DNA from 3 places in the Streptomyces sp. NPDC005803 genome. Region 2 is predicted to be linked to each of the others. Evidence: riboswitches for the same ligand, from Rfam matches in the RefSeq annotation. Region 2 holds a riboswitch; each other region holds the start of a gene.
What was found. A riboswitch is a leader RNA that binds a small molecule or an ion and turns the genes downstream of it on or off. The one in region 2 is predicted to bind cobalamin.
Positions count from the first base shown of each region.

Region 1 (5,458 bases), on a different contig from region 2:
ACGCGGCCACCGCCGATCACGCGGCCGTCCCCCAGGTCGTCTTCACCGACCCGGAGGCCGCCTCGGTCGGCCTGACCCTCGCCGAGGCGGAGCAGGCCGGGCACCGGGTCCGGGCCGTCGACCACGACCTCGCCGCGGTGGCAGGCTCCGGCCTGTACGCGGACGGCTACCAGGGCCGCGCCCGCATGATCGTCGACCTGGACCGGGAGATCCTGCTCGGGGTCACGTTCGTGGGCCCGGGGATCGGCGAGCTGCTGCACTCGGCGACGATCGCGGTCGCGGGAGAGGTCCCCCTCGACCGCCTGTGGCACGCGGTGCCCGCGTACCCGACGATCAGCGAGATCTGGCTGAGGCTGCTGGAGACGTACCGCGGTTGAGGGCTTGACGGCTAAGGCCGCGTCGGCGCCCCGGAGGTCGGTGTCCCGTCCTCCTGAACGAACGCCGGCGTGAAGGCGTGCTCGCCGCTGTCCATGAGGGCGTGCTCGCCGCAGTCCAGGCTGTCGGCGGGCACGTCATCGCGCGGGCGGACGGCATCGCGTGTGCGGACGGCTGGGAGGTCTCGGGCGCTGCGGCCCTGGTGACACGGCGAGGGCGGGGCCGTGGCTGCGACGGGGGCGGGGCTGCGAGGGGGGCGGGGCCCGTACCACGGCACCGACGGTGCCAACGGGGGGCGTGGGGCGCGGGGATCCTCCCCGGCTGCCCCGCCCCGTGGACGCGCCGGTCAGGGCGGGGGTCAGACGGTGATGGTCTTGTACTCGGTGTACGTACCGAGGCCGACGGTCCCGTACTCGCGGCCGATGCCGCTGGCCTTGAAACCTCCGAACGGGCCGTCGAAAGCGACGGAGGCGCCGTTGACGGTGACCGTGCCGGTGCGGATCCGGCGGGCAACGGCCAGGGCGTGGCTCTCGTCGGAGGACCACACCCCGCCGGACAGCCCGTACTCGGAGTCATTGGCGATGCGTACGGCGTCATCCTCGTCGTCGTACGCGATGACGACCAGGACCGGGCCGAAGATCTCCTCCTGCGCGATGCGCATCGAGTTGTCGACGTCGGCGAACACCGTCGGGGTGACGTAGTTGCCCTTCTCCAGACCCTCGGGGACCTGCGGGCCGCCGGTCACCAGACGGGCACCTTCCTCGATGCCCAGCGCGATGTAGTCGCGCACGCGCTGCTGCTGGTCCTGACGGATCATCGGGCCGATGAAGGTGTCCGGGTCGTCGGGGTCGCCGACCTTCAGCGACTCCACCAGTTCCTTCAGCGCTGTCACGACCTCCTCGTACCGGGAACGTGGTGCCAGAATCCGGGTCTGTGCGATGCATGACTCGCCGTTGTTGAGAAGTGAACCGAATTTCAGTCCCTGGACCGCCTTGGCGACGTCGGCGTCCGGCAGGATGACGGCGGCCGACTTGCCGCCCAGCTCCAGACTGACCCGCTTCAGCTGCTCGCCGGCGATCGAGGCGATCCGGCGCCCGGCCCGCGTCGAACCGGTGAAGGCGATCTTGTCCACGTCCGGGTGCGACACCAGGTACTCACTGGTCTCACGCTCCGCCGGCAGGACACTGACCACGCCCTCCGGCAGGCCGGTCCGTAGGAGCAGGTCAGCCAGGAATCCCATGCTCAACGAGTTCTCCGGTGACACCTTCAGGACGACCGAGTTCCCGGCGAGCAGTGCGGGGATGATCTTCGATGTCGCCGAGGAGAACGGGGAGTTCCACGGAATCACCGCGGCCACCACTCCGACGGCCTCGCGGCGCACCACACTGCGCGCCGGCGCATCGGGATCGCTCGGCGTCAGTGTCTCCTCCCAGGCGAACTCCTGTGCCGCCTTCAGGTAGGCGTTCGCCTGTCGCGTCAGACCTGACTGACCGGCCAGGGTGAACCATCCGGCGGAGCCGTTCTCCGCCGAGATCAGCGCCGCGATCCTTGCCGCGTTCGCCTCACGCAGCTCGTTGAAACGCCGCATCAGGGCGATGCGCTCCGCCGGAGCCGTCCCGCGCCACACGCCCGCGTCGAACGTGGTGCGCGCCGCCGCCACGGCGCGGTCCACATCGGCCGGCCGCGCCTGCGCCGCCCGGCCGATCAGGGACCGGTCGTGCGGGGAGTGGATGTCGAGCAGTTCCGCGGTGCTCGGGGCCGTCCAGGCACCCGCGATGAAGAGCCTGTCGTAGGTGATCATTTCTTGTCCCCTTCGGAAGCCGTCTCTAACTGTCACATCACTGTAGCGCTTCTGGCTGTTAGCTTCACATAAGCGTGCCTGTACGCCGCCTATCCTCCTCAGTCCAGGTACGGTGGCGGGGTGAGAGCCGATGCAGCACGCAACCTGGAAACCGTCCTGACCACGGGAGCCCGCATGCTCGCCGCCGATCCGGGTGTGAGCATCGCGCGCATCGCCGGCGAGGCCGGGGTGGACCGGCGTACCGTCTACCGGCGTTTCGCCTCCCGCGAGGAACTGCTCGCGGCCATCTACGCATGCCGGCTGGAGGCCATCGAAGGGGCCATCGCGGACGCGAGGCTGCGCGAGGCCCCGGTCGCCGTGGCCCTGCACCGCTACGTGGAGAACATCATCGGTGTCAATCGCACCTGGCCCGTGGATCTGGCCCGCATGCTCGCCGACGACGAAATCCGCGCGCGGCGGGACGCGTCGATCCGGGACGTCGACACCTTTCTCCGGCGCGCCATCGACGAGGGCTTGCTCCGCCCCGGCACACCCGAGGGGTGGGCCGGGGCGCTGTTGCCCCAGCTCATGCATCTCGTGGCCCGGCAGATGCCCGACCTCGAAGCCGCGCAGGCGGCCGACGTCGTTGTCGACACCTTCCTGCACGGGCTGGGAGCGGCGACCTGATCGAGCGGCACAGGTCGACCGTGCGCCGGCCGCCGCGGTCGGCACGGGGCCGGGTATCGCGCGAGCCGCTCTCCACGACGGCGAGCCCAGCGTCACGGGCGGCCGGTCATCGAGGAGTCCGCCCGCGGCGTCGCGCGAGTGCCGGGAGCCATGTTCGGCATCGGCGCTCGCCCCGCGACGGCCCCGCCCGGCGCCCCGTTCCACCACTCGCCGTACGCGTGTCATGGTCGCCCCCTGACGGCGAGCAGCCGCAGGGGGCTGCCACGTCCTCCGGTGCACCCCCGGTGACCGGCATGACCGCCGAGCTGCATCCGGGTCCGGACCCCGGCCAGGTCCATGAGGTGGCGCAGGCGCCGGTGCAGTGTGCCACCGAGAACCGCTCGAAGGACTCCGAGTCGACCGTGCCGGACATGAAGGTCCACTCGGTGTGCGTGCGCGTCGACAGCCGGAAGGCGTCAGCCGGCCGCTCCGCGTCGAGGACGGCACGGTAGGGCAGCCTGCCGGCGAGCGCGCCGGCCACCCGGGATCACGGGACAGCCTCGGAGATCACACCTCGCACGCGTACGGACCGGCCCCCGTCACGCCACGTCCGTCAGCCCGGCGCCTGCTGTGCCAGCGGCCGGCCGCAGTGCAGGTTCCACCGACCCGCCCTCCCGCTGAGCTCCGTCAGCGTGAGCGGAGCCACGTCCAGGCGCCAGAACGCCTGCGGCGGGAGGGCCAGCGCATGGACGACCGCGGCCCTGATCACGGCGGGCTCGGCCACCCCCGCGACGCGGCCGGCGTCGCCCCCGTGCAGCGAGTCGAGCCATGTGCCCGCTCGGGCGCACAGTTCCAGCAGCGACTCGCCCCCGTGCGGAGCCGTGGACGGATCCGCCAGCCAGGCGGCCACGTCGTCCGGCTCGTCCTCACTGACCGCGGACAGCCGCGCCCCGGACCAGCGGCCCATCTCCCAGTCGCGCAAGGCGTGTTCGACCGTCGGCCGCAGTCCGAGCGCCTCCGAGGTGCCCGCGCACCGCCGGGACGGCCCCCGCAGCCACCGGTCCGCGGCCGGCACCGCGCCGACGGCAGCCCGCGCCAGCCGGAACCCGGCCTGGTCGAGGGCCGCGTCACCCGCGAACCGGGCCTCGCGCAGCGCGGCGTTCATTGCCGGTGAGATCAACATCACCCGTACCGTCATGCCCGCTCTCCCCTCCCTGAACTGTGGCCACTTGGCCAAGCACACCACGGCGTCCGGGCCGCCCGGACCGTGCGGGGGCACCATGGCGGCTCCCGCGCCCAGGCGGTATGGTCGCGACGACATGACGAGGGTGTGACGGAAGTCCGGTGAGAATCCGGCACGGTCGCGCCACTGTGAACCCGCATCTGTGCGGGAAGTCAGACCCAGCACCTTCGTCTCAGGCACCACGATCGGGACGCGTGTTCCCCCAGGAGGTTCTGCCATGGCACAGACTGCTGCCCCCGCCGCCGTCACACCCGCCATCACTCCCCTCTCGCTGAAGACCCTCGCCCCGTGGGCGGCCTTCTTCGGCGTCCTCATGCTGATCCTGCTGTACTTCGTCGGCGCCGAGCAGGGCGCCACCGCGCTCATCTCGGGCGAAGGCGTGCACGAGTGGGTCCACGACGGCCGCCACCTCCTCGGTTTCCCCTGCCACTGACCCATCGGGCCGATCCAGGGGAACCCCTCATGAACTCCATATCTGTCAGAGCTCTGCTGGTCCGCGGCATGCTGGCCGGTCTCGTCGCGGGTGCGTTCGCCCTTCTCGTGGCCTACTTCCTCGGTGAGTCACGGGTCGACGCGGCCATCGCGCTCGAGGAGTCGCACGCCCACGACCACGGTGGTGGCGAGGAACTCGTCAGCCGCACCATGCAGTCCACCGGCGGTCTCGCCACCGGTGTACTCGTCTTCGGCGTCGCCGTCGGCGGCATCGCCGCACTCGTCTTCTGCTACGCCCTCGGCCGGATGGGCCGCTTCGGCCCCAGGGCGACGGCTGCGCTCATCGCGGGAGCGGCGCTGCTGACCGTGTACATCGTGCCGTTCCTGAAGTACCCGGCGAATCCGCCGGCGGTCGGCGACCCGGACACCATCGGCCGCCGCACCGCGTTGTTCTTCCTGATGGTCGCTCTGAGCGTCCTGCTGGCCGTCGGCGCCGTCATCCTCGGCAGACGACTGGCTCCGCGCCTGGGCAACTGGAACGCCACGATCGCGGGCGCCGCCGGCTATGTGCTGGTGACCGGAATCGCTTACGCGTTCCTGCCGTCGTTCAACGAGGTCGGAAAGGACTTCCCCGCCACTTTGCTGTGGGAGTTCAGGCTGGCCACGCTCGCGGTGCAGATCACGCTCTGGACCGTCTTCGGACTGGTCTTCGGTCATCTCACCGAACGGCTGCTGGTGCCGAGGCCGGCCAGGGGCGCCGCCGCGGGCGGCAGGGCGAACCGGCCGGCCGGCGTCGCGGGCTGAGTTCCGGTGCGCGCGGGCTGAGTTCCGGTGCCGCCGGGGCCCGGCGCGCCGCGGCCCGCATCGGCGTGACGCGTGCGGCGGGGCGTGCACCGCACGTCCACGGCACGCCCGGAGCCCGCCGGGGGAGACCCCGGCGGGCTCCGTCGCGTACGGAAGCC
Region 1 covers NZ_JBEXXO010000002.1:473,810-479,267, reverse strand. Annotated here, with positions in the region: gene ABZ454_RS04810 (NAD(P)/FAD-dependent oxidoreductase) at 1-377, shown strand, start outside; gene ABZ454_RS04805 (aldehyde dehydrogenase) at 734-2,176, opposite strand; gene ABZ454_RS04800 (helix-turn-helix domain-containing protein) at 2,351-2,842, shown strand; gene ABZ454_RS04795 (hypothetical protein) at 3,136-3,333, shown strand; gene ABZ454_RS04790 (histidine phosphatase family protein) at 3,435-4,019, opposite strand; adenosylcobalamin (AdoCbl) riboswitch at 4,143-4,236, shown strand; gene ABZ454_RS04785 (CbtB-domain containing protein) at 4,282-4,497, shown strand; gene ABZ454_RS04780 (CbtA family protein) at 4,527-5,300, shown strand.
Region 1: another riboswitch for cobalamin. It lies ahead of ABZ454_RS04785 (CbtB-domain containing protein); the one in region 2 lies ahead of ABZ454_RS32330 (cobalamin biosynthesis protein).

Region 2 (5,458 bases):
TCGTCGGCGCCATCCTGTGGAATCTGCTGACCTGGCTGGTCGGACTGCCGTCCAGCTCCTCCCACGCACTGTTCGGCGGCCTGATCGGCGCCGCGGTGATGTCCGCCGGCTGGTCGTCGGTCGACGGCGGCACCGTCGTCACCAAGGTGCTGCTCCCCGCGGTCGCCGCGCCCGTCGTCGCCGGCCTGGCCGCGCTGCTGGCCACCAAGCTGACGTACCGCATCGGCGGGAAGGCCACGGGCGACGCCCAGGAGAAGGCCACCGCGAAGGGGTACCGCGCCGGCCAGATCGCCTCGGCCGGCCTGGTGTCCCTCGCGCACGGCACCAACGACGCGCAGAAGACCATGGGCATCATCACGCTCGCCCTGGTCACCGGTGGCGTCCTCTCCCCCGGCTCCAACCCGCCGGTCTGGGTCATCATGTGCGCCGGCCTCGCCATCGCACTCGGCACCTATCTCGGCGGCTGGCGCATCATCCGCACCATGGGCAGCGGCCTGACCGAGCTCAAGCCGCCGCAGGGCTTCGCCGCCCAGACCAGTGCCGCCACCGTCATCCTGGCCTCCTCGCACCTCGGCTTCTCCCTCTCCACCACCCAGTCCTGCTCCGGCGCCGTCATGGGCGCGGGCCTCGGCCGCAAGGGCGGCGTGGTCCGCTGGTCCACCGCCACCCGGATGTTCGTCGCCTGGGGTCTGACCCTGCCGGCCGCCGGTCTGGTGGGTGCGGGAGCGGAGTTCCTCACGCAGCAGGGCACCTGGGGCGTCGTGGTCGTCGCGGCGCTGCTGATCGCGGGCTCCGGTGCGATCTGGCTGCTGTCGCGCCGCAAGCCCGTCGGGCACGGGGACGTCGCACCCGGCGGCCATGACGAGGACGCGGCCGCCCCCGACGCCGAGCCCGCGGGCGTCGTCACCACCGCCATCGCGGCCGTCAGCCCGCCGCCCACCACCGCTGCCCAGACCCTCGGCCTCACGGCCACCATCCCGGCCCCGGCCGGACCGGTCACCGACCCGGCCCGACCCGCCACGGTCTAAGAGCCTCCGGTAAGGACGCATCCACATGAACATCGACTGGGCAGCCCTCGGCACCGTCTTCGGCGTCTCCCTCGTCGCCACCGTCGCGCTCGTGGGACTCTTCACCCTCGGCATCGTCGGCCTCTCCAAGCAGCCGGAACCGGCCGCGCAGGGCGGCTCCACGGGCGGCTCGACCGCGCTGGCCCGCACCGGCGCCTACGCCTGCTTCGGGCTGTGCGCGGCGGCGGTGGCCTACGGCATCTACCTGATCGTCGCGTAGGGGCCCGTGTCCGGATTCCGGCAGGTCCGGACGGCGGACTCCTGGCCGGACGGGAAACCCTGAGCCCCACCGTTACCTCCCCGCTCATCCGCATCGGGCCGGGCGCACCTCGTGTGCGTCCGGCCCGATGTGCGTCTGAGCACACTGCGCCGCCGCAGGTCAACGGCAAGTTGACGGGCGTTCGCGCAGCGTGGTGGACTGCCGGAGCCATTACGGCGACAGCAGAGGAAGCCGGTGCGAATCCGGCGCGGTCCCGCCACTGTCACCGGGGAGCAGTCCCCCACCACGGAAGTCACGGTCCACGCAAGCGGACTGGAAGGCCGGGGGAACTGCGGATCCGGAAGCCAGGAGACTCTCGTCGCCGTCACGTCGAACCAGGGCGCGGACCCTGAGTGAGGACATATCGCCATGCCCGGCCGCCGTGCGTCCGTATCCGTACCGCTCCTGCCAGCAGTTGCCCGTACGAAGGTCCTTCGAGGCACGACGGCCGGCTGAACCGTGCGTGCCGATCGCATCTACGCGTACGGCGCCACGGCCGGTCTGATCGGCGATCTGCTGCTCGGTGATCCCCGCAGGGGCCACCCGGTCGCCGCCTTCGGGCGGGCCGCGGCAGGCGTCGAACGCCGTCTGTGGCGCGACCACCGCGGGTGGGGCGCACTGCACACCCTGGTCTGCGCCGGAGGCGCCGCCGGGGGCGCCGCGCTGGCCGCCCGTGCGCTGCGCCGCCACCCCGCCGCGTCCGTCGCCCTGACCGCCGCCGCCACCTGGTCCGTCGTCGGCGGTACGTCGCTGGGGCGCGAGGCCCGGGCCATCGGTGACGCCCTGACCGCCGGGGACCTCGCCCTGGCGCGTGAACGGCTGCCGCACCTGTGCGGGCGCGACCCGCAGGCCCTGGACGGCCCGCAGATCGCCCGCGCCGTCGTGGAGTCCGTCGCCGAGAACACCTCGGACGCCGTGGTCGGCGCCCTGGTGTGGGGCGCGCTGGGCGGGGTCCCCGGACTCGTCGGCTTCCGGGCCGCCAACACGCTCGACGCGATGGTCGGCCACAAGTCGCCCCGCTACCGGCGCTACGGCTGGGCCTCCGCCCGCCTCGACGACCTCGCGGGCTGGCCGGGCGCCCGGCTGACGGCCCTGCTCGCCGTCACCGCCGGAGGCCGGCCGCGCGGTGCGGTCCGGGCCTGGCGGGCTGACGCGGCCAAGCACCCGAGCCCCAACGCGGGCCCGGTGGAAGCCTCGTTCGCGGGGGCGCTCGGCGTACGGCTCGGCGGGACGCTCGCCTACGGCGGCCGGGTCGAGCACCGTCCGGTGCTCAACGGGGAGACGGGCCGCGCCGTGGAGCCCGAGGACATCGAGCGGGCCGTTCGGCTGTCGCGCCGGGTGAGTGCGCTGGCCCTCGGCGTGAGCGTCGCGGCGCGGCTGGGAGCGGGGTTCGCGGCACGACGGATGGCAGGACCCCGCACGGCAGCAGTTCGCACGGCAGGACCCCGCACGGCGGGAACTCGTACGGCGGGACCTCGACTCTCAGGACGGAGACCGACATGAGCGGCGGACTGCTGGTCGCCGGGACCACTTCGGACGCGGGCAAGAGCGTCGTCACGGCGGGCATCTGCCGCTGGCTGGTGCGCCAGGGCGTGAAGGTCGCGCCGTTCAAGGCGCAGAACATGTCGCTCAACTCCTTCGTCACCCGCGAGGGCGCCGAGATCGGCCGCGCCCAGGCCATGCAGGCGCAGGCCGCCCGGGTCGAGCCGACCGCGCTGATGAACCCGGTCCTGCTCAAGCCCGGCGGCGACCGGTCCAGCCAGGTCGTCCTGATGGGGCGTCCGGTGGGCGAGATGAGCGCCCGCGGCTACCACGGGGGCCGGCAGGAGTCGCTCCTGTCCACCGTCGTGGACTGCCTCGACCAGCTCCGGGGCACGTATGACGCGGTGATCTGCGAAGGGGCGGGCAGTCCGGCCGAGATCAACCTGCGGCGCACGGACATCGTGAACATGGGCATCGCGCGGGCGGCACGCTTCCCGGTGGTGGTCGTCGGCGACATCGACCGCGGCGGGGTCTTCGCCTCGTTCTTCGGTACGACGGCGCTGCTCTCGGCCGAGGACCAGGCGCTGATCGCCGGTTACCTGGTCAACAAGTTCCGGGGCGACGTCTCGCTGCTGGAGCCCGGCCTGGACATGCTGCGCGACCTGACGGGGCGGCCGACGTACGGGGTGCTTCCGTTCGCCCACGGCCTCGGGATCGACGAGGAGGACGGCCTGCGGGTCTCGCTGCGCGGCACCGTACGGGAGTCGGCCGTCGCCCCGCCGCACGGCGAGGACATCCTGCGCGTCGCCGTGTGCGCCGTGCCGCTGATGTCCAACTTCACCGACGTGGACGCCCTCGCCGCCGAACCGGGCGTCGTGGTGCGGTTCGTGGACCGCGCCGAGGAACTCGCCGACGCCGACCTCGTCATCGTGCCCGGCACCCGCGGCACCGTGAAGGCGCTCGCCTGGCTGCGCGAGCGCGGGCTCGCCGACGCGCTGCTGCGGCGCGCCGCCGAAGGCCGCCCGGTCCTCGGCGTCTGCGGCGGCTACCAGATCCTCGGCGAACGCATCGAGGACGACGTCGAGTCGCGCGCGGGGACGGTCGACGGGCTCGGACTGCTGCCCGTCCGCATCCGGTTCGACCGGGAGAAGACCCTCGCCCGGCCGGCCGGCGAGGCGCTCGGCGCCCCGGTCGAGGGGTACGAGATCCACCACGGCGTCGCGGACGTGCGGGGCGGCGAACCGTTCCTCACCGACGGGCGGGGCAAGCGCCTCGACGGCTGCCGGTCCGGCGCCGTGTGGGGCACCCACTGGCACGGCTCGTTGGAGAGCGACGCCTTCCGCCGCCGCTTCCTGACGGAGATCGCGCGGGCCGCGGGGCGCCGCTTCGTGCCCGCCCCCGACACCTGCTTCGCCGGACTGCGGGAGGAACAGCTCGACCGCCTCGGCGACCTCGTCGAAGAACACGCGGACACCGATGCGCTGTGGCGACTCATCGAGTCGGGCGCACCGGCAGGACTTCCCTTCATCGCCCCCGGAGCACCTGGAGCACGCGCATGAACGCCCCGCTGAACGCCCCGATGAGCACCGTGCTGTTGCTGTCGACCGCCGATACGGACCTGCTCGCCGCCCGCGCCTCGGGCGCGCCCTACCGGATCGGCAACCCGACCCGGATCGATGTCCACGAGGAACTGCCCGCGCTGATCGAGAACGCGTCCGTCGCCGTGGTCCGCCTCCTGGGCGGCAGGCGCGCCTGGGAGGACGGGCTCGCGGCCCTGAAGGCGGCGGGCATCCCGACCGTGCTGCTCGGGGGCGAGGCCGTGCCGGACGCGGAGCTGATGGCCGAGTCCTCGGTCCCCGCCGGAGTCGTCGCGGAGGCACTGCGCTACCTGGTGGAGGGCGGCCCGGGCAACCTCGTCGAGCTGGCCCGCTTCCTCTCCGACACCGTCCTGCTGACCGGGCACGGTTTCGCCGAGCCGCAGAAGATGCCCGAGTGGGGCCCGCACGGCAGCCGTACGTACACCGAGGGCCGTCCGACCGTCGGTGTGCTCTTCTACCGGGCGCACCACCTCTCCGGCAACACCTCGTTCGTCGACGTGCTGTGCGACGCGATCGAGGCGCGCGGCGCCAACGCCCTGCCCGTGTACTGCGGTTCACTGCGTGGCGCGGACGCCGGACTGTACGAGCTCCTCGGCCGGGCCGACACCCTGGTCGCCACGGTGCTCGCGGCCGGCGGCACCCGCGCCTCGGACGCCTCCGCCGGGGGCGACGACGAGGCCTGGGACATCGGCGCGCTCGCCGATCTGAACGTGCCGGTGCTGCAGGGGCTGTGCCTCACCTCCTCGCGTGCGGCCTGGGAGGCGTCGGACGCCGCCCTGTCCCCCATGGACGCGGCAATGCAGGTCGCCATCCCCGAGTTCGACGGCCGCCTCGTCACGGTGCCGTTCTCCTTCAAGGAGCAGGGCCCGGACGAGGTGCCGGTGTACCGTGCCGACCCCGAACGGGCCGCGCGCGTCGCCGGGATCGCGGTGCGCCACGCCGTCCTCAAGCACAAGGCCAACGCCGAGAAGAAGCTCGCCCTGGTCTTCACCGCCTACCCCACCAAGCACTCCCGCGTGGGCAACGCCGTCGGCCTGGACACGCCCGCCTCC
Region 2 covers NZ_JBEXXO010000030.1:41,319-46,776, reverse strand. Annotated here, with positions in the region: gene ABZ454_RS32340 (inorganic phosphate transporter) at 1-1,028, shown strand, start outside; gene ABZ454_RS32335 (hypothetical protein) at 1,054-1,287, shown strand; cobalamin riboswitch at 1,511-1,642, shown strand; gene ABZ454_RS32330 (cobalamin biosynthesis protein) at 1,786-2,829, shown strand; gene ABZ454_RS32325 (cobyric acid synthase) at 2,826-4,367, shown strand; gene cobN (cobaltochelatase subunit CobN) at 4,388-5,458, shown strand, end outside.

Region 3 (5,458 bases), on a different contig from region 2:
GGCGATCGCGTCCGCGTCGGGCGCGGGCGCCTGCGCGGGGATCGGGGCGGCGGACGCCGCGCGGGCGATCCGGGTCGCCGGGCGGGAGCGCAGGTAGTACGTGGTCTTCAGCCCCTGCTTCCAGGCGTACGCGTACATCGAGGAGAGCTTGCCGATCGTCGGCGTCTCCAGGAACAGGTTCAGCGACTGGCTCTGGTCGAGGAACGGCGTCCGGGCCGCCGCCATGTCGATCAGGCCGCGCTGCGGGATCTCCCACGCCGTGCGGTACAGCGCCCGCACGTCCTCGGGGATCCACCCGAAGCCCTGCACCGAGCCGCTCGCCTCGCGCAGCGCCTCACGGGTCCGCGCGTCCCACACGCCGAGCTTCTTCAGCTCGTCCACCAGGTAGGCGTTGACCTGGAGGAACTCACCGCTGAGCGTCTCGCGCTTGAAGAGGTTGGAGACCTGCGGCTCGATGCACTCGTACACCCCCGCGATCGAGGCGATCGTCGCCGTCGGAGCGATGGCCAGGAGCAGCGAGTTGCGCATGCCGGTCGTCGCGATCCGGGCCCGCAGGGCGTCCCAGCGCTCCGGCCAGTTCAGCTCGGTGTCGTAGTGGTCCGGGTGCAGCACACCGCGGGCGGCACGCGTCTCGGACCACGCGGGCAGCGGGCCCGAGCGCTCCGCGAGGTCGCAGGACGCCTCGTAGGCGGCGAGCATGATCCGCTCGGAGATCTTCGTGGACAGGGCACGGGCCTCGGGGGAGTCGAACGGCAGCCGCAGCAGGAAGAAGACGTCCTGCAGGCCCATGGCGCCCAGACCCACCGGCCGCCAGCGGGCGTTGGACCGGCCGGCCTGCTCGGTCGGGTAGAAGTTGATGTCGACGACCCGGTCGAGGAAGGTCACGGCCGTACGGACGGTGGCGTCCAGGCGCTCCCAGTCGATCGAGCCGCCCTCGACGAAGGCCCCGAGGTTGACAGAGCCGAGGTTGCAGACGGCCGTCTCGCCGTCGTCCGTGACCTCCAGGATCTCCGTGCACAGGTTCGACGAGTGCACGACGCGGCCCGGCTCGGCGGTCTGGTTCGCGGTGCGGTTGGAGGCGTCCTTGAACGTCATCCAGCCCTGGCCGGTCTGGGCGAGGGTCCGCATCATCCGGCCGTAGAGCTCCCGGGCCGGCATGGTCTTGCGGGCCAGGCCCTTCGCCTCGGCGGCACGGTAGGCGGCGTCGAACGCGTCGCCCCACAGGTCGACGAGCTCGGGCACGTCGGCCGGGGAGAACAGCGACCAGGTGCCGTCCGCGTCGACCCGGCGCATGAACTCGTCCGGGATCCAGTGCGCCAGGTTGAGGTTGTGCGTACGCCGCTGGTCCTCACCCGTGTTGTCGCGCAGCTCCAGGAACTCCTCGATGTCCGCGTGCCACGTCTCCAGGTAGACGGCGGCGGCGCCCTTGCGCCGGCCGCCCTGGTTGACCGCGGCCACGGAGGCGTCGAGCGTCTTCAGGAACGGGACGATGCCGTTGGAGTGCCCGTTGGTGCCGCGGATCAGTGAACCGCGGGCGCGGATACGGGAGTACGAGAGACCGATGCCGCCCGCGTGCTTGGACAGGCGCGCCACCTGGTGGTAACGGTCGTAGATCGAGTCCAGCTCGTCCAGCGGGGAGTCCAGCAGGTAGCAGGAGGACATCTGCGGGTGCCGGGTGCCGGAGTTGAAGAGCGTGGGGGAGGAGGGCAGGTAGTCGAGCCGGCTCATCAGCCCGTACAGCGCGGCGACCTCGTCCAGGGCGCGCGCGGAGGTGTCCTCGGCGAGCCCGGCCGCGACGCGCAGCATGAAGTGCTGCGGGGTCTCGATGACCTGCCGGGTGGTGGGGTGGCGCAGCAGGTAGCGGCTGTGCAGGGTGCGCAGGCCGAAGTAGCCGAAGCGGTGGTCGGCGCCGTCGGCGAGGGACCGCCCGACGAGTGCGTCCAGGGCGGCCGCGTGGAGCGTGACGAACTCGGCGGTGCGGTCCGCGATCAGGCCCTCGCGGTGCCCGACGGCGACGGACGCGGAGAACGACGTCGCACCCTGTCCGGCCGCCTCGTCCGCGATGGAGCGGGTGAGGAGACGGGCGGCGAGCCGGGAGTAGGCGGGGTCCTCGGAGATCAGGCCCGCGGCGGCCTCGGTGGCCAGCGAGCGCAGCTCGGCCTCGTCCGACCGGGCGCTGCGTCCGCGCAGCGCCGCGGCGGCGACACGGCCGGGGTCGGTGTCGGGCAGATCGGCGGTGAGGTCGGTCAGGGTCCGCAGCAGTGCGGTCCCCGGTCCGTCCTTCGCGGGTCCGCCGGAGCTGACGGCTTCGGATCCGGCCGTTTCCGGCTCGGCTGCTTCGGACTCGGCCGCTGAAACCGGATCGGCTGGCGCGATGGTCACCGGTGCTCTCCCTCGCTCGGCTCGGGGCCTTCGGGGAGCGGGGGCAGCCGGGCGGGGCGGTACCCGGCAGGGCAGCGCTCCGTGCGGCGTCCACCGGCCCATCCACGAGGCCCGGACGTCTGGGCATCCGGATCGGTCGAACCGGACGCGCTGCCGGCAGGAGTTCGGACTCGGGGGTGCACAAAAGCACACCGAACACACCGTTGCGGGACAGTTCCGGATTCGCACCGGATTTCCCTGCGGCGACAGCGAGCATGAGCATACATGTGGGGGCTGCCCGATGCGGCAGCCCCCACATGTTGTGTCGTACGAGGTCGCGGTACCCCTTTCACCGCAAGGGCCGCAGCTCCAGACGGTAGGTCAGCAGTTTGAGGTCGTCGAGCGGATTCCAGTCCCTCTCGGGGGTCCGTACGAAGCCGAGGCGCCCGTAGATCCGATGGGCGCCGCGCATGGCCGGCTGCGTGGACAGGACGAGCCCCGTGACCCCCGCGGTCTCCCGTGCGCGGTCGATGCAGGCCCGCACGAGCGCCTCGCCCGCCCCGGCGCCCCGGGCCTCACGGGAGACCGCGAGCATCCGGAACTCGGCCTCGTCGGCCGTCGCGATGTCGGCCCACGGGTTGCCCGGCGCGGCGTAGGTGACGCCGCCCAGGACGCGGCCTGCCGCGTCGGCCGCCACCAGCACCTCGGCCTCGGCGGCCCTGCGGGGGACGTCGCGCAGCTGCACCAGATAGGGGTCGTCGGCGCCGTAGTCCAGGAGGCCGTCGCCGAGATAGGCCTCGGCGGTGATCTCGCCGAGGAGCGCGTGCTCGGCGGGTGTGACGGGGCGGATCGTCATGTCCATGGACGGGAGTCTGCCGCACCCGGGGGCCGTGACCGCAAGGGATTTCCGCCGGACGCGCGGACGGGCCGCCGCACCCCTTCGGAAGGGGTACGACGGCCCGTGTGCCGTGCCCGCGATCAGTGGCCGCCCGGCGCGCCGGCCGTGGCCGGCGGGAGCTCCGTCTGCACGCCCGGGTCGCCCGCGTCCGCGGTGTAGTCGCCCGGAGCGGTCTCGTCGACCCCGGCGGGCGCCTTCGCGGCGTTCAGGACGAAGGTCAGGACGACGGTGACCACGACGTTCAGCACGAAGGCCGTCAGACCGATGTAGCCGATCTCGCCGATGCCCGGGATCTCCTTGGAGGACCCGCCGAAGTGCTTCTGGGTCGGGCTCGCGACCCCGTAGGCGGCGAGCGTCCCGTAGACCATCCCGACCGCCCAGCCCGCGAGCAGGGCCCAGCGGTGGAACCACCGGGTGAACAGCCCGCCGACCAGGGCCGGCATCGTCTGGAGGATCCAGATCCCGCCGAGCAGCTGGAAGTTGATCGCGACCGTCTTGTCCATGGTGAGGACGAAGGCGAGCGCGCCGACCTTCACCAGCAGCGAGACCAGCTTGGAGACCTTGGTCTCCTGCGCGGGTGTCGCGTCGGGCTTCAGGAAGTCCTTGTAGATGTTGCGGGTGAACAGGTTCGCCGCGGCGATCGACATGATCGCGGCGGGCACCAGCGCGCCGATGCCGATGGCGGCGAACGCCACGCCCGCGAACCAGTCGGGGAACATGTTCTCGAACAGCTGCGGGATCGCCAGCTGGCCGTTGTCCACCTTGACCCCGGCGGCGATCGCCATGAAGCCGAGCAGCGCGAGCAGGCCCAGCATCAGCGAGTACAGCGGCAGGATCGTCGTGTTGCGGCGGATCACGTCACGGCTGCGGCTGGAGAGCGTCGCCGTGATCGAGTGCGGGTACATGAAGAGCGCCAGCGCCGACCCCAGTGCCAGGGTGGCGTAACCCCACTGCCCCGCCTCGCCGGGCGCGAGTCCGGCCACCGGTTTCCCGGCCGCCTCGTTCTTCGCCGAGAACGCCTCGCCCGCCTTGGCGAAGATGTCGTCGAAGCCGCCGAGCTTGATCGGGATGTAGATGATCGCCACGGCGATGACCAGGTAGATCAGTCCGTCCTTGACGAACGCGATCAGCGCGGGTGCGCGCAGGCCGGAGGAGTACGTGTACGCGGCGAGCACCGCGAACGCGATCAGCAGCGGCAGGTCCTTGACGAACCAGTGCGTGTTCTCGCCACCGCCGACGCCCATCACGTCCAGCACCGCCTGGATGCCCACGAGTTGCAGGGCGATGTACGGCATCGTGGCGAGGATGCCGGTGACGGCGACCGCCAGCGAGAGCCCCTTGGAGCCGAAGCGTCCGCGGACGAAGTCGGAGGTGGTGACGTAGCCGTGCTTGTGCGACACCGACCACAGGCGCGGCAGGAAGGTGAAGATCAGCGGGTACACCAGGATGGTGTAGGGCACCGCGAAGAAGCCGGAGGCCCCCGCCGCGTAGATCGCCGCGGGAACGGCGACGAAGGTGTACGCGGTGTAGAGGTCGCCGCCGAGCAGGAACCAGGTGACCCAGGTGCCGAACGACCGTCCGCCCAGGCCCCATTCGTCGAGGCTGGCCTCGTTCTCGGCCTTGCGCCACCGGGCGGCCATGAAGCCGACCACCGTCACGGCCAGGAAGAAGAAGATGAAGACGCCGAGTGCGACGCCGTTCACGCCGTCCTTCATGCCGACGCACCCCCCTTGCGGGAGCGCTGGTCACGCTGCCACAGCTTGTACGCGATCATCGTGAGCGCGGTCGAGATCAGCACCCACAGCATCTGGTACCAGTAGAAGAACGGGATACCGATGAAGGTCGGGTCGACCTTGGCGTACGAACTCACCCAGAGCATCGCCACGAACGGCGCGATGAGACATAGGGCGATGACCACCCGCACCGGTGTGACGGTGGGTGGCTTTCCTTCTGGGTCTTCTGGCATGGCGGCGACTCCGTCCCCTCGCTGATCACCTCGTGTAACGCGCACGAAAATCTAGGCGAGGGTTCCGCCCATCGTCACCCCCTGTCCGCATTGCGGTCCGGCAACGGTCCCGTGACGTCGGACGCCTGACCGAAATGACGCCAAACGTCGGGGCGTTGGTCCAGACCAAGTTTGTCCAGGCCGAGTGGGCGGCTGTTCCCGGAGCGCCGCACAGCCCCCGGGAGAACGGCTCC
Region 3 covers NZ_JBEXXO010000008.1:112,218-117,675, forward strand. Annotated here, with positions in the region: gene ABZ454_RS13875 (ribonucleoside-diphosphate reductase subunit alpha) at 1-2,382, opposite strand, end outside; cobalamin riboswitch at 2,520-2,651, opposite strand; gene ABZ454_RS13880 (GNAT family N-acetyltransferase) at 2,711-3,223, opposite strand; gene mctP (monocarboxylate uptake permease MctP) at 3,340-4,974, opposite strand; gene ABZ454_RS13890 (DUF3311 domain-containing protein) at 4,971-5,225, opposite strand.
Region 3: another riboswitch for cobalamin. It lies ahead of ABZ454_RS13875 (ribonucleoside-diphosphate reductase subunit alpha); the one in region 2 lies ahead of ABZ454_RS32330 (cobalamin biosynthesis protein).